4 regions of the Pelotomaculum isophthalicicum JI genome follow, and region 1 is predicted to be linked to each of the others. Evidence: riboswitches for the same ligand, from Rfam matches in the RefSeq annotation. Region 1 holds a riboswitch; each other region holds the start of a gene.

Region 1 (3,174 bases):
GTTATTCCGGACATTACCTATCTGTTGGATAATAGGGAGCTTGTCCGCGGGATAGTGCTTACCCATGGCCATGAGGATCATATAGGAGCCCTGCCTTATGTCTTGCGGCAGTTAAATGTTCCTGTGTACGGCACGAGGCTTACCTTAGGCTTGCTGCAAGGTAAGCTTAAGGAGCGGAATGTTGATGCCGCTCTTAATTCGGTTAAGCCAAGGGACATTGTTCAAATCGGGCCATTCAGGGTGGAATTCATCAAAGTATCGCACAGTATACCGGATGCTGTGGCAATAGCCGTGCATACACCGGTGGGAGTGATTATTTACACTGGTGACTTTAAATTTGACCAGACCCCGGTCGACGGCCAGGTTACTGATTTTCACCGGCTGGCTCAGTTGGGTGACAAAGGTGTATTGGTTTTGCTGTCGGATAGCACCAACGCTGAAATACCAGGATACACCCTTTCTGAGCGAATGGTGGGAAATACTTTTGATGAAACCTTTCGCCAGGCTACTGAGCGGATTATTATCGCCACATTTGCGTCAAATGTGCACAGGCTCCAGCAAGCCATCCAGGTAGCTCACAGGCAGAACCGCAAGGTTGCCGTAGTGGGACGTAGCATGGTTAATGTGGTCAGTGTGGCTTACGAACTCGGATATCTTCATATTCCCGAGAACACGATGGTCGAGTTAGATGAGGCAAACCGTCTGCCGAGACATAAGGTGGTAATTTTAACAACAGGCAGTCAGGGAGAACCGATGTCGGCTTTGACGAGAATAGCCTTGTCAGATCATAAACAGGTAGATATTGTACCGGGCGACACGGTTATTATTTCGGCCACTCCTATCCCCGGAAACGAAAAGGTGGTTGCCCGGATTATAGACCAGCTTTTCAAACAAGGAGCGTATGTTATTTACGAATCGGCTTCAAGTATTCACGTATCAGGACATCCGTGCCAGGAAGACCTCAAAATGATGATTAACCTGGTTCGCCCCAAGTTTTTTGTACCTGTGCACGGGGAATACAGAATGCTCATTAAGCACGCTGAACTGGCCAAAGAAGTTGGGGTTTTGCCGGGGAATGTTTTTGTGGCGGAAAATGGCCAGGTATTGGAATTCACCCGCCGCGCCGGGCGAATCAACGGCAAGGTAACGGCTGGAAAAGTGCTTGTTGATGGTTTAGGTGTCGGGGATGTTGGCAATATCGTTCTCAGAGATCGCAAGCAGCTATCCCAGGATGGAATTCTGATCGTGGTTGTTACAATAAATCGAGAAGCAGGTTTGATTGTAGCCGGTCCTGATATAGTATCACGAGGTTTTGTTTACGTCCGGGAATCGGAAGAATTGCTGGAAGAAGCCAGGATAAAGGTTAGGAATGCGTTAGATATATGCACGGAACGTGGTGTATCGGAATGGTCGGCAATTAAATCGCAAGTAAGGGAAGTTTTAGGAAAATTTCTTTATGAAAAAACTAGGAGAAGGCCAATGATTTTACCCATCATCATGGAAGTGTGACGAAAGAAACTGGAAATAATCCTAAGTGAATTAAGCCGCTATTATGCGGCTTTTCCGTTCTTATTACGGATATTTAAGTAAATGTAGTGAAAAAATATATTGCACAGGTAATTAATAACTTATATAATAACAACAAAGCAATCTATGCCGAAAGGCATAGGGCGCAAAGCTACGGACCTAAAGGGTTATTGATTTGCCTTACGGTAGCCGGGCTGCCTTAGGTTATATTATTATCGCCAAGCCTAAGTATTTAACTTGGGCTTGGCTTTATTATTACATATTGCGACAAATTGTTTACAATATAGTTGTTTTGAATAACTGAGGTGTGACATATGGTTAGAATAAAACCGGTCAAAGGCATATTTATATTACTATTAGGGATTGGTTTACTTATAGGAGCATATGACACTGCCAATGCAGTTGAACTTAATGGTGTAAGTCTCGGGCCGTCGATCGTCGACAAAACCGTTAAACCAGGGGAAAGCTTCGAACAAGAATTTAACGTGCAGAACCGGACAGGTGAAATTGTTAGAATTGAAGCATATTTACAGGATTTTCGCGAGGAAAACAACCAGTGGAATAAGGTCGAGGACATTGATTCCAGCTGGTCGCCCATGACCTGGGCTACTGTCGTCAGCGCTCCGGAAAAACTGGATAATGGGGAACAAGGTAAAATCCGTGTAAGATTTGATGTTCCTTTAAATGCTGAAGCGGGTGAGCATGTAACTTATTTTAACAGCAAATTCATACCTATGCTCCCGGAACAAGAAGGGAAGTTGTCCGCGGCTATTACTGTGGCATCAGAAATCCGCTCGCTTGTTTACGTGAAAGTAACCGATGCCGCTGGAAGTTTAAACCTAAAGCGAGACTGGCGCGTTATTAAAGCGGATACAGGTTTCTGGAACACTGGCAAGCCTGTTTTTATTGTGGCTGTAACAAACACAGGTGATGTGCACCTGGAAGTACGGGGTAATATTGAAATTTATGACGTTCTGAGAAACCAGAGGACTCAACTCAATGTACCATTGTTTAACGTTTTGCCCGGTAAAGAGAAAAAGATTGAAATTCCTTGGGACGAAGCGCCATTCATCGGTTATTTCCAAGGAAACATGTTGTTGACCTATAATAGTGAGAACTTTTATGAACGAAAGCTATCATTCTTAACCGGACCTCTGCTTACAATGGCTGGTACGGTGACGATTATTGCGGCCATTATTCTTGCCGTCATTCTATATATTCGCAAGCTTCACAAACGGTTGGCGGAAAAAGGAGGACTGCAGGACAATAATCCCGGAGCATAATCATAATTAAATGACACCAACGGTCCGGGTACAACATGAAAGGAGGTGAATTAGGTGAAAAAAACCGTAGCTATTCTTTTGATGCTAGGAATACTGATGGTTGCCGCGGGCATAGTGAATGCAGCCACCTTGGCTATAACCGCCAATGTTCAAAACTCATTGACCCTGGCGCTTAATCCAGCTTCTTTGACCTTTAACAACGTACAGCAAGGTACTGCTACTACCCCTGAGACATTGACAGCCACCACCAGTGGAACCGGTGCCTACCAACTCCAGCTTTCAAGCACATCATTCATCGCGTCTGGAGGAGTAACACAACCGGCTAGTGTGCTGCAGTACAGGGATCAATTGTTAGCAGGTAATT
Region 2 (3,174 bases), on a different contig from region 1:
GAAGCAATTATGCTAGAACATCTTCCCTCATTAGCTATCAAAAAATAAACAATCAAAATTTATGAAACTATATTACAGTAGTTATGCACTTACAGTAAATTAGTACCAAAGAAAATCAGAAAATACGCAAAAAACTCTTGACATTTTCAAAATCGCCCAACAATCGAAATGGATGGTACTTTTTACTGGTTGCGGCCTCCACAGATGCTAAGATTTTTGCTCCGCATAACTTCCGTTGTCTTTTGCATGCTTTCTTTTCTTAGCTTGAAACCGTTGGTACGCTTATCAATCAAGGAATTGATCCGTATATAGGCTCCATTAATAGGGGGTTGAACCGCCGTGTTCCAGATGGCAATTTAGTCGTAATCTTTGGAAGGAAAGTCCTTTTATTTGTCGAAATATGCTCATATAAAGATAAGACGATCCGTAGATCACTATGACAGGTGAGGTGGAAAGATGAAAGTCAAGGACAAGATGGTACGGAATGTGGTTACTGTAAATGCTGATGTTTCAATCAAAGAAGCCTTGAACTTAATGCGGACGAAAGACTGTAGGAGACTACCGGTACTTGACAATAAAGGCACTCTGGTGGGTATTGTTGTAGAACACGATATTGAAAAAGTCCTTTGTCGTCCGGGTGGTTATCCCGAAACGCCTGTTAGTTGGGCAATGAGCTATAAATATGTTTTTATAGTAAATCCCGAAGATGATATTGTTTCAGCGGCTAAACTGATGTTGGACAAAAAAATAAGCAGCCTGCCGGTTTTAGATGAAGGAAAAATAGTAGGAATTATAACTTCTGCGGATATGCTTCAAGTAGTTATTGATACATACTCATCTGTAAAATAGATATTTCAATATTATAGTTAAATAATTACAGATAGATATTGAACCTTCGGACTCTTTTTCAGCAACATCATAAACCACCTCACTCGTTGCTTATGGTCGCCGGAAAATGGCGCAGGAATTGCGCCGTAGCGACAAGTTGGGTTATCAACGATTGAACGAATGACGGAAGAGCTTGTAAATAAATTTATGGGGGAACGCAAGCAAACGTATCAGGCCATCGCGCCACGTATTTCATTCTGACCTTATGGCAAGTATTGGAAAAGGCGGGTATTTCTAAACTAAAAAAGCAAGGGACAATGAAATCAACTCTATCATTTGGGCATCTTGAGTTGATTGAGTAAGTGATGCAACCGACCTTTTATCAGATAATAAAGGTCGGTTTTTTATATGATTTATTCACTTAGAAGCAATCAGATGAGTATACGGAGGGACAGTATATGGATAATCCCCTGCAGATTTTTATCGAGGAAACGTTAACCAGGATTACCAAAATACGTCAGGCCATAAGTACCTTAAAAGAAGAGCCACATAATAAAACATGCCAGAACATCCTACATATATTCTTCCACACTGTTTATGGCACCGGCGCTGCTGTCGGCTTTGGGGAAATAATCGAAGCCGCGAAAAGCCTGGAAGACAGAATTGCCACCAATCTTGAAACTGGGCAGGCGGCAGACATAAACCTTTTAAAGGAGTGTGAAGATACTGTAGACATCATCGAAGAGAGGGCAAACCTTCTAAAAACAGTCGAAGACATAATATCGCCCGATGAGCAAGAGCAAAAACTCCCAGAGGTGCCGCGCAAGGAAGTGCTTATCGTAGACGATGATACCGCCATAAGACAATTTATAAAACAAGAGTTATCAAAAAAGAATTTAGGAATTGTTGATGCTGGTGATGCTTCTGAAGCCAAAAAAATTCTTGAACACTACAGGCCGGATTTAATTATTCTTGACATCGTAATGCCCGGAACAAATGGCCTGGAGCTTTTTAAAGAACTGCGAACAGATCATCGCTATAAGTGGACGCCAATCTTTTTTCTTACCAGCAAATCCAGTCCCATGGAAATAGTTGAGGGTATTAAATTAGGGGCTGACGATTACATAATAAAGCCATTCAACACGGAAGATTTAGTTGCCCGCATCGAAGCTAAGATCAGCCGCATGGAGGAACTGCACGGCCTGGCAGTCCGCGATCCGCTTACCGGAACTTTTTCCCGTGGTTACTTTATGGAAAGACTTACTGAAGAAGTTGAACGCTTTTCCCGCCATAAAAAAAGCTTTTGCGTTGCCATATGCGACCTTGATTTCTTTAAGAAAGTTAACGACGAACACGGTCATCAGGTTGGCGATTTCGTCCTGCAGCAGTTTGCCTCCTTTCTATACAGCAAGTTTCGAAGAACCGATACGATTGGGAGATACGGCGGCGAGGAATTCGTTGCCCTTCTTCCGGATACTGATGCGTTAACCGCCTATAAAATATTGGAACGATTGCGTTCCGCATGGGAAAAAATGCCCATAATCGAACCCTATCAAAATAAAAACATCCAGATAACCTTTAGCTCTGGAATAGGAGAGTTTGACAAAGACGGTAAAACTGAACAGGAAATAATTAAAGCCGCTGATGCTGCCCTTTACCTGGCTAAAGAAACTGGCAGAAACAAAGTTGTTCTGGCGGGTCAATCAGGTAAAGGTGTTCATTCCCCCCTAACCAAAATTCTAGTAGTCGATGACAGTGCTGTAATCAGAAACATCTTGTTGAAAGAGTTAGAAGAGGACTATATGGTGTTCATGGCAAAAGATGGAGAAGATGCACTGGAGCAATTGCAAAGGATAAGGCCCCACTTGGCTATTATCGATTTAATAATGCCAATAATAGGTGGTCTGGAACTGATAAAAAAAATTAGAGAAAACCCAAATAATTCACATATAAAGATCATAGCGTTTAATGATGAAAGCGTACAGACAGAAACGAGGACGTTTGGATATTTAAGTAAAGATGAGATCATAGCCTTAAAAAATATGTATCCAAATTTCCAGCTTAAAGAATTGTATCTTTCGAATTTTTCGATCAATGATTACCATGATTTTTTTGAATGGGATGAGGATAATACCTTGCGTAGTTTCTATGCGGAGAAGTGTTTTTTTGACGGGAATTCTGATTTTAGCGATACTAAGTATGGCATGGATGGTTTTAGTCTGGCATCTTGTTTTTTTGGAAATGGGAAAGTTGACTTTCAAAAAACGATATTCATGTCAGACACGGTGCATTTTAACAATATTACTTTTGGAACAGGAGAAAAAGATTTTACTTCCTCATGTTTTT
Region 3 (3,174 bases), on a different contig from region 1:
TATTTTGACAAAGCTTTCGGTGTTTCGAATTTAGCGTTGCAAATTGGACAAACGGCTTTTTTATAATACAACATTTCTTTTTGCTCAATCTCTTTTTTGGCGTCTGCCTTATCATCTTCCTCATCAGCATGTTCGACATCGTTTAAATGCTGTTCCAATATATCCGCGAAACCGTTTTCCTCTTTTTCTTCCGGGGCATACGTATCTTTTTTAACGCTGAATTCTTTTGTTTCCTTGGTTAACTGCTCTTGTCGCTCGTCATTGAACTGTACGGGTATATTGGCGGCGGTAATCTGGTTTTGGTCGGTACCCTGGTTAGTTAACTTGCGGTTGGTTTCAATTAATATTTTATTTCGGATATTTGATTGTCGAAGTCTTTTGCTTAAAGTTTCAATTATTTTTACAGCTGCTCTCGGGTTATCATCTAGAAATTCTAGAAAGTCTTTTCGTTCCAGACTAAAAATAATTGATTTTTCTAATGTCCTGGCGCAGGCTGAGCGATATCCGCCGTCTAACAGACTCATTTCCCCAAAAAAATCTGACGGTTCAAGTGTTTGGATAGCCATTTCCTGTCCAGTGGTCGATTTTGCATATATTAAAACTTTTCCTGATATGATTAGGTATAAGCTTGAACCTTGCTCTCCTTCAGAAAATATATCTGTATTTTCTTCGAAACGCTCTAGGCGCATTTTTTTAACCAAGTCTTGTAAAGGATAGTTTATGTCTTTAAAAAAAGGTATCTTCTTTAAAATGCTTTCAAGAGCATCCATGTATGATTTCACCCACCTTTAAGATTTCAGTTAATATTCTATACTACCAAAATATCAATTGAAAGGAATTTTTACTTATTGCAAAGGTGGATTTTTTTCTCAGCTAAAATAACTGTGTTCCCGCATAATATCCATGAATTAAAAACAATAAAAAAAATTCCCTGTATTATGGAATAGGGAATGGTGGGGAGAAAGCCCCTCTAGATGGGTGATTATATTAAAGGAGGTATTAAAAATAATTATAATTATTTTTAATTATCCTACATGAGAAAAATTTCCCAATTTTTTAGGACTTTAGTCCTAAATTGCAGTAACCTTAATGTTTATTAGTTACAATAACACTTAGTTATGACTAACTTCTTTTTTCATCCAATCAGTGATGTTGACGGTATACTCTTTTTCGCTGAAGCGGGATAAAAACTTGTTAGATGAATCGTCGAAACCCATCATTAAATAAAGGGCGACTCCAGCGGCCAGCATTGGAGTGTTATATTTTATCAGAATAAATATGGTTATGAAAGGTAAAATGAAGTATAGAACTTTTGGGTAAAATGTTTTTATATAACGCATATACTACCCCTTCTTTGTAAAGGAATCCCGGGGTTACTGGTAACCCGGCTATCATGGTACTACACGATACTTTAGACCCGTGGCTTTGCGTCCATAGTTTTCACTATGTTTGCCTTTTTCAGTTTGCGTTGTTACTATATTATAACAGCTATTTAAAATAAGAAAATGTGAAAGGAGAACTATTATCACAGGACTATGGTCCTATTTTTTACGACATTCAGGTAGGAAAAACCGTATAAAATGTCAAAATCAATTGTTTGTACAATAGGGGCAACATTGAAGCATACTGTGTGAATATCTTCATAATTATCACATGACAATTCAATCAAGAAAGGATTTACCGTAACCTAGTATTGGAGGCAAGTTGACTTTAACTACTTGTTCGGATAAAATATTAAATGCGCTAGTTGTTAACTAAAAATTTATTTAATTAAGCTGATGTGGCTCAGGGGTAGAGCAGCGCACTCGTAATGCGCAGGTCGTGGGTTCAAATCCCACCATCAGCTCCAAGAAAATCAAGGCCTCCGGGGTTTTAGCTGGAGGCTGTTTTATTAATGACCCTAATGTCTCCTGGTACGCCTTACCTTTTTAACATCTTTCACCTCTCTTTGCCCGTCTTTAAGGCGGGCTTTTTCTACAGTCCAACCGAAAAACAAAAACCCAGCCCATTGATGGACCGGGTTTTTGCCAAGGAGGTCTATGGAACAAAAGGAGCAACTGTTAATATAACTTATGCTGCTAGATTAATTTGGGTGCATAACCATTGATTAACACATAAATCATTGCCTGCATATTATATAAAAAAGCAAAAGGGGTGATTCTTATGGCATTCGGCGTAGGTGCAGGTTGCGGCACAGGATGCGGCACAGGTTTTGGTAACATCGGGTTTATTGTTTTCCTGATTTTTATCCTGCTCATCTTTGGAGTGAGTTGCTGCGGAGGCTGTATTTAGTATGAAAGCCTTATAAGGAGGTATTTCCATGGCTGAAGTTAAGTCCCAAGTAGTTAAAGCGGAAGAAGCTTGTGGCACAGGTTGTTTTAGTAGCCCAGCGTTTATTATCTTCCTGATTTTCATCCTGCTCGTTTTCGGCGTGGGCATGTGCGGCTGCTGCATTTAAACTGTAAAAACACTAACATAAAGGCTACGTTTGTAACCATCGGTATTTACCGGTGGTTATGATTTTGGCAATGGTAAAATGAGATACATGCAAAATATGGCCAACCGGGTGAACTATCACCGGGCCATACGGCTCAAAAACGTAGAAATCATATAAATATAATGTCAAGATGGGGTAATCGAAAGAATATAACAACGTCTGAATAGCCGGAGTTGCCATAAAATAAGCCGGGAACCACGAATCCTGGCTTAACTGGAGAGGTTTACTGCAAACATAAGAAAGGCCGTAGCGTAAATACGCCACGGCATACCGGCAGAGGCAAAAGTATTTTCCTCTTCCTATTTGTTATCTTTTGCTTCCATTAATGAGCCAAGGCAATGTTTTAACTTCTCAACTTCCACTTCACCACAAATTATCACGACAATACTATCCTTAATTTCAATGCGGCAATTGCGGCAATCGCATTCCTCTTCTTTTTTCTCTACGAAGCCCATTTTGAATTCCCTCCTCTCGGGGATGGATTTCCTGACCGGTCTTAAAATATAATATGTCATATGGGTTATTATGGTTAACGTTACCGTGGAGAATATTACCATGTAAAATATTACCCACAAATTCAACCAACAATACCCAACGCAAAAATGTAAAATCTCCAAAAAAATCAAGGCCTCCGGGGATCGCCCCGGGAGGCCATTTTGTGTTTTTTAGCCATTTTA
Region 4 (3,174 bases), on a different contig from region 1:
TATGGAACAAGTACCATAAAAGAAGGTAACCCGTGGATACCACTATGGACGTCAGCATTAGCGGAAAAGCGATCTTCATATAATTAACAAAGCTGATATGCAGCCCTTCTTTTTCGGCTATACCCAAAACGACAACATTTGCCGAGGCGCCTATGGCTGTTCCATTGCCGCCAAGGCAGGCGCCCAACGACAGCGACCACCACAGCAGGTTTAAGTCCGCGATACCTCCCAAACGGCCCATGTCTTGAATGAGCGGGATCATTGTAGCAACAAAAGGAATGTTGTCAACAAAGGCCGAGGCTATGGCGGACAGCCAAAGAATCAGCATAGCGGTGGGCACCATGATGCCACCTGTTACATCCAGTGACCATTTAGCCATTGCTTCAATTACTCCTACCTTCTCTAAAGCCCCAACCACTACGAATAGGCCAACAAAGAAAAAGATAACAGGCCACTCCACCGCATATAAGGCATGCTCCGGGTCACTCATTGTAACCAGAAGCAATAAGCTGGCGCCTGACAGGGCTATAACTGATGATTCAAGGTGTACATATTGGTGCAAGACAAAACCTAGAACGGTTAGGAAAAGTACAATCAGACATTTATTTAAAAGCTTTTGATCCTTTATCTCATCCTTTTCATTAATTTCCATAATATTATCTTTGAGTTCAGGTCTAGCCACCAGTTGTCTTCTATATATGATCTGAATAAAGAAAATGGTCAAAATATATATAACAATTATTACAGGGGTCAGGTTAAAGACAAAGTCCATAAAGCCGAGACCAGTGGCGCTACCAATCATGATGTTCGGCGGGTCGCCAATTAAAGTGGCTGTGCCCCCAATATTGGAGGCGATGATTTCAGAAATCAAGAACGGCAATGGGTTAAGTTCAAGCTGCCTCGCTATGGCAAAGGTAACAGGCACAATTAATAGCACAGTGGTAACATTGTCTAAAAACGCGGATAAGATAGCTGTTATCAAAGACAGGGCGGCGATAATTTTGATCGGTTCCCCTCTTGAACTTTTGGCTGCCTTAATTGCCAAATATTCAAAAATACCGGTTTGCTTGGTGATACCCACAATGATCATCATACCCACCAGCAAGCCAATGGTGTTAAAATCAATAGCTTCAACAATTTGTTCCAGACCTAATATTTTTGTTAAAGCCATTAAACTGGCTCCTACCAAGGCAACCACAGTGCGATGAATTTTTTCTGTAACTATTACCGCGTATGTAATTAAAAAAATTGCCGTAGCAAAAATGACCTGACTACTTTCCGACAAGATCTAACCTCCCTTTCACATATCAATACATCTGAAATATTAAGTTTTATCTTCACCTCCAGGTAAAATTTATATAATTTAACACAATCCTAAAGAAACGCAATAAAAAAGAGGTGGGAACAGTCATATAAGACTATACCCACTCCAGTAAAGTCAATGTCCTTGTCGCCTGGCAATCATGGCATATATACCAGCTTTAGACCCATGGCTTAGCGTCCCCGGTTTTCACACGGGTTTGCCCAACACGATGTTACGATATTATTTTTTTTTATTATATATTTATTGCATGCATAGTACAATATTTTTTTCATGTTTGATGTCCCATCGTTATATATTACCTTGCTGATTTGCAGGTAGCCATAATAATATTTATTTAGCTATAACTCGATTCCGGCCGCTCTGTTTTGCTTCATAAAGAGCTGCGTCTGCCCGTTCAATCAACTCTTCGATGCGTTCGCCCTTTTTGAAGGAAGTCACACCCAGACTGCATGTTTGATGCCCCGCTCCGGGGAACACCGTTTGTTCAACCGCAGCCCTGATTTTTTCCGCCACGACCAGCGCGCCATCGAGCCCGGTTTCCGGCATGGCGATGAGGAATTCCTCTCCACCCCAGCGGCTCAACATATCCGGAGCGCGCACTTGCTTCTTGATGATCTTAACGATGTTGACGAGGAACGCATCTCCGGCAATGTGCCTGTATGTGTCATTCACTTCCTTAAAAAAGTCTATGTCCAAAATAATGATTGAAAACTCTGAACCGTACCGTTCACACCGGTTCTTTTCACTGTTCAATAATTCGCAGGCCTTCACCCTGTTATAGGCCTGAGTCAAGAGATCTGTTTCAGCCAGCCGCCTAGTTTCTTTATTGGCTATTTCCAGTTCATCCGTGACCGCCCTAATGAAGTGGAGCAAACGGGAAATGAACCGGGAATGTTGGTAAGCAAAAAGATCCGCGTCCTCCTGAAACAGCGGCTTCCTATGCCCATTTTGGATTTGCGCGGCTTTCCCGCCGTAATTGCGCTCTTTCATGCCTACCGCCACCATAGTGTAATTGAGATGATTGATGCTGTTCGGGCTGCTGTTTATTTCTCCATGTGTATAGAATCCGGATGTCGGTGCAATATTTTCAAATGGTTTTGTCTCTAACTCCACATCGTTATGCAAGAAAGCTCGCCTGGCGGCACAGCTATAAAGGAAAATAGATTCAGGCTCGAAGGCTGCCAGCAGGCTTTGCACTGCAGCAGCCTGTTCAATAATTGTGTTTGGATCGCCGTAACCGAAGAGAACTGTTTCACCCTTCTTTAAATCAGCAAGGAATAAGATAGCATTTTCCTCGTTGACTGCCATAGCGGGCCTGGCGTACTGCCTGCCATCTCTTTTTACCATCAATGGAAACACTATGGCGTTATGCTGGAAGCTCTTATCATTTTGAATATCCAGATATCGCCGATATATTTTGAAGGCAGGTTGACCGTCGATTTTTTTCACCCAATAGCCGTTCACTTCCGTGATAACCATTTCCTTACCTAACGGATGCCAGCCAAGATAGTTATGTGTTTCAATCTTAATCCCATCTCCCAGAAAAGCAACCGCGACCACACCCTTAAAGGTGTGCCGGGAGTTGCAGAAAATCAGGGCTTTCATTTCTGATACCGGTGATGAATACTCGCCTGCGCCACCGCCGAAAACAGGATAGGCGACTTGAGCATCGGCAAAGCCTGTTAAAAAATCTGACACGTCCATCGTTGTAGTTGTCGTCAGCAACAACACACCCGCTATTTTCGCGCACGTGTTTTCAATATCGGCGCGTAAAGTTTTCCCCAAATCAACTTCTCCGCCGGTTGCGGCGTCCAATATAAAGGCTTTTACGGTTGTTTCTTTAAAAAACG

Evidence for each region. A riboswitch is a leader RNA that binds a small molecule or an ion and turns the genes downstream of it on or off. The one in region 1 is predicted to bind cyclic di-GMP.
Region 2: it holds a riboswitch for cyclic di-GMP, as region 1 does, so the genes downstream of both, L7E55_RS07085 (diguanylate cyclase) here and L7E55_RS02870 (fimbrial biogenesis chaperone) in region 1, are expected to answer to the same signal.
Region 3: it holds a riboswitch for cyclic di-GMP, as region 1 does, so the genes downstream of both, L7E55_RS00745 (hypothetical protein) here and L7E55_RS02870 (fimbrial biogenesis chaperone) in region 1, are expected to answer to the same signal.
Region 4: it holds a riboswitch for cyclic di-GMP, as region 1 does, so the genes downstream of both, L7E55_RS14445 (ArsB/NhaD family transporter) here and L7E55_RS02870 (fimbrial biogenesis chaperone) in region 1, are expected to answer to the same signal.

Annotation. Positions count from the first base shown of each region.
Region 1 covers NZ_JAKOAV010000003.1:102,395-105,568, forward strand. Annotated here, with positions in the region: gene L7E55_RS02865 (ribonuclease J) at 1-1,509, shown strand, start outside; cyclic di-GMP riboswitch class I at 1,636-1,729, shown strand; gene L7E55_RS02870 (fimbrial biogenesis chaperone) at 1,842-2,810, shown strand; gene L7E55_RS02875 (hypothetical protein) at 2,865-3,174, shown strand, end outside.
Region 2 covers NZ_JAKOAV010000010.1:28,067-31,240, forward strand. Annotated here, with positions in the region: gene L7E55_RS07080 (CBS domain-containing protein) at 457-849, shown strand; cyclic di-GMP riboswitch class II at 1,131-1,214, shown strand; gene L7E55_RS07085 (diguanylate cyclase) at 1,287-3,174, shown strand, end outside.
Region 3 covers NZ_JAKOAV010000001.1:163,584-166,757, forward strand. Annotated here, with positions in the region: gene L7E55_RS00740 (DUF2225 domain-containing protein) at 1-770, opposite strand, end outside; gene L7E55_RS00745 (hypothetical protein) at 1,113-1,340, opposite strand; cyclic di-GMP riboswitch class I at 1,376-1,464, opposite strand; tRNA gene L7E55_RS00750 (tRNA-Thr) at 1,775-1,849, shown strand; gene L7E55_RS00755 (hypothetical protein) at 2,164-2,292, shown strand; gene L7E55_RS00760 (hypothetical protein) at 2,321-2,458, shown strand; gene L7E55_RS00765 (hypothetical protein) at 2,797-2,952, opposite strand.
Region 4 covers NZ_JAKOAV010000033.1:31,457-34,630, forward strand. Annotated here, with positions in the region: gene L7E55_RS14445 (ArsB/NhaD family transporter) at 1-1,285, opposite strand, end outside; cyclic di-GMP riboswitch class I at 1,446-1,535, opposite strand; gene L7E55_RS14450 (sensor domain-containing diguanylate cyclase) at 1,655-3,174, opposite strand, start outside.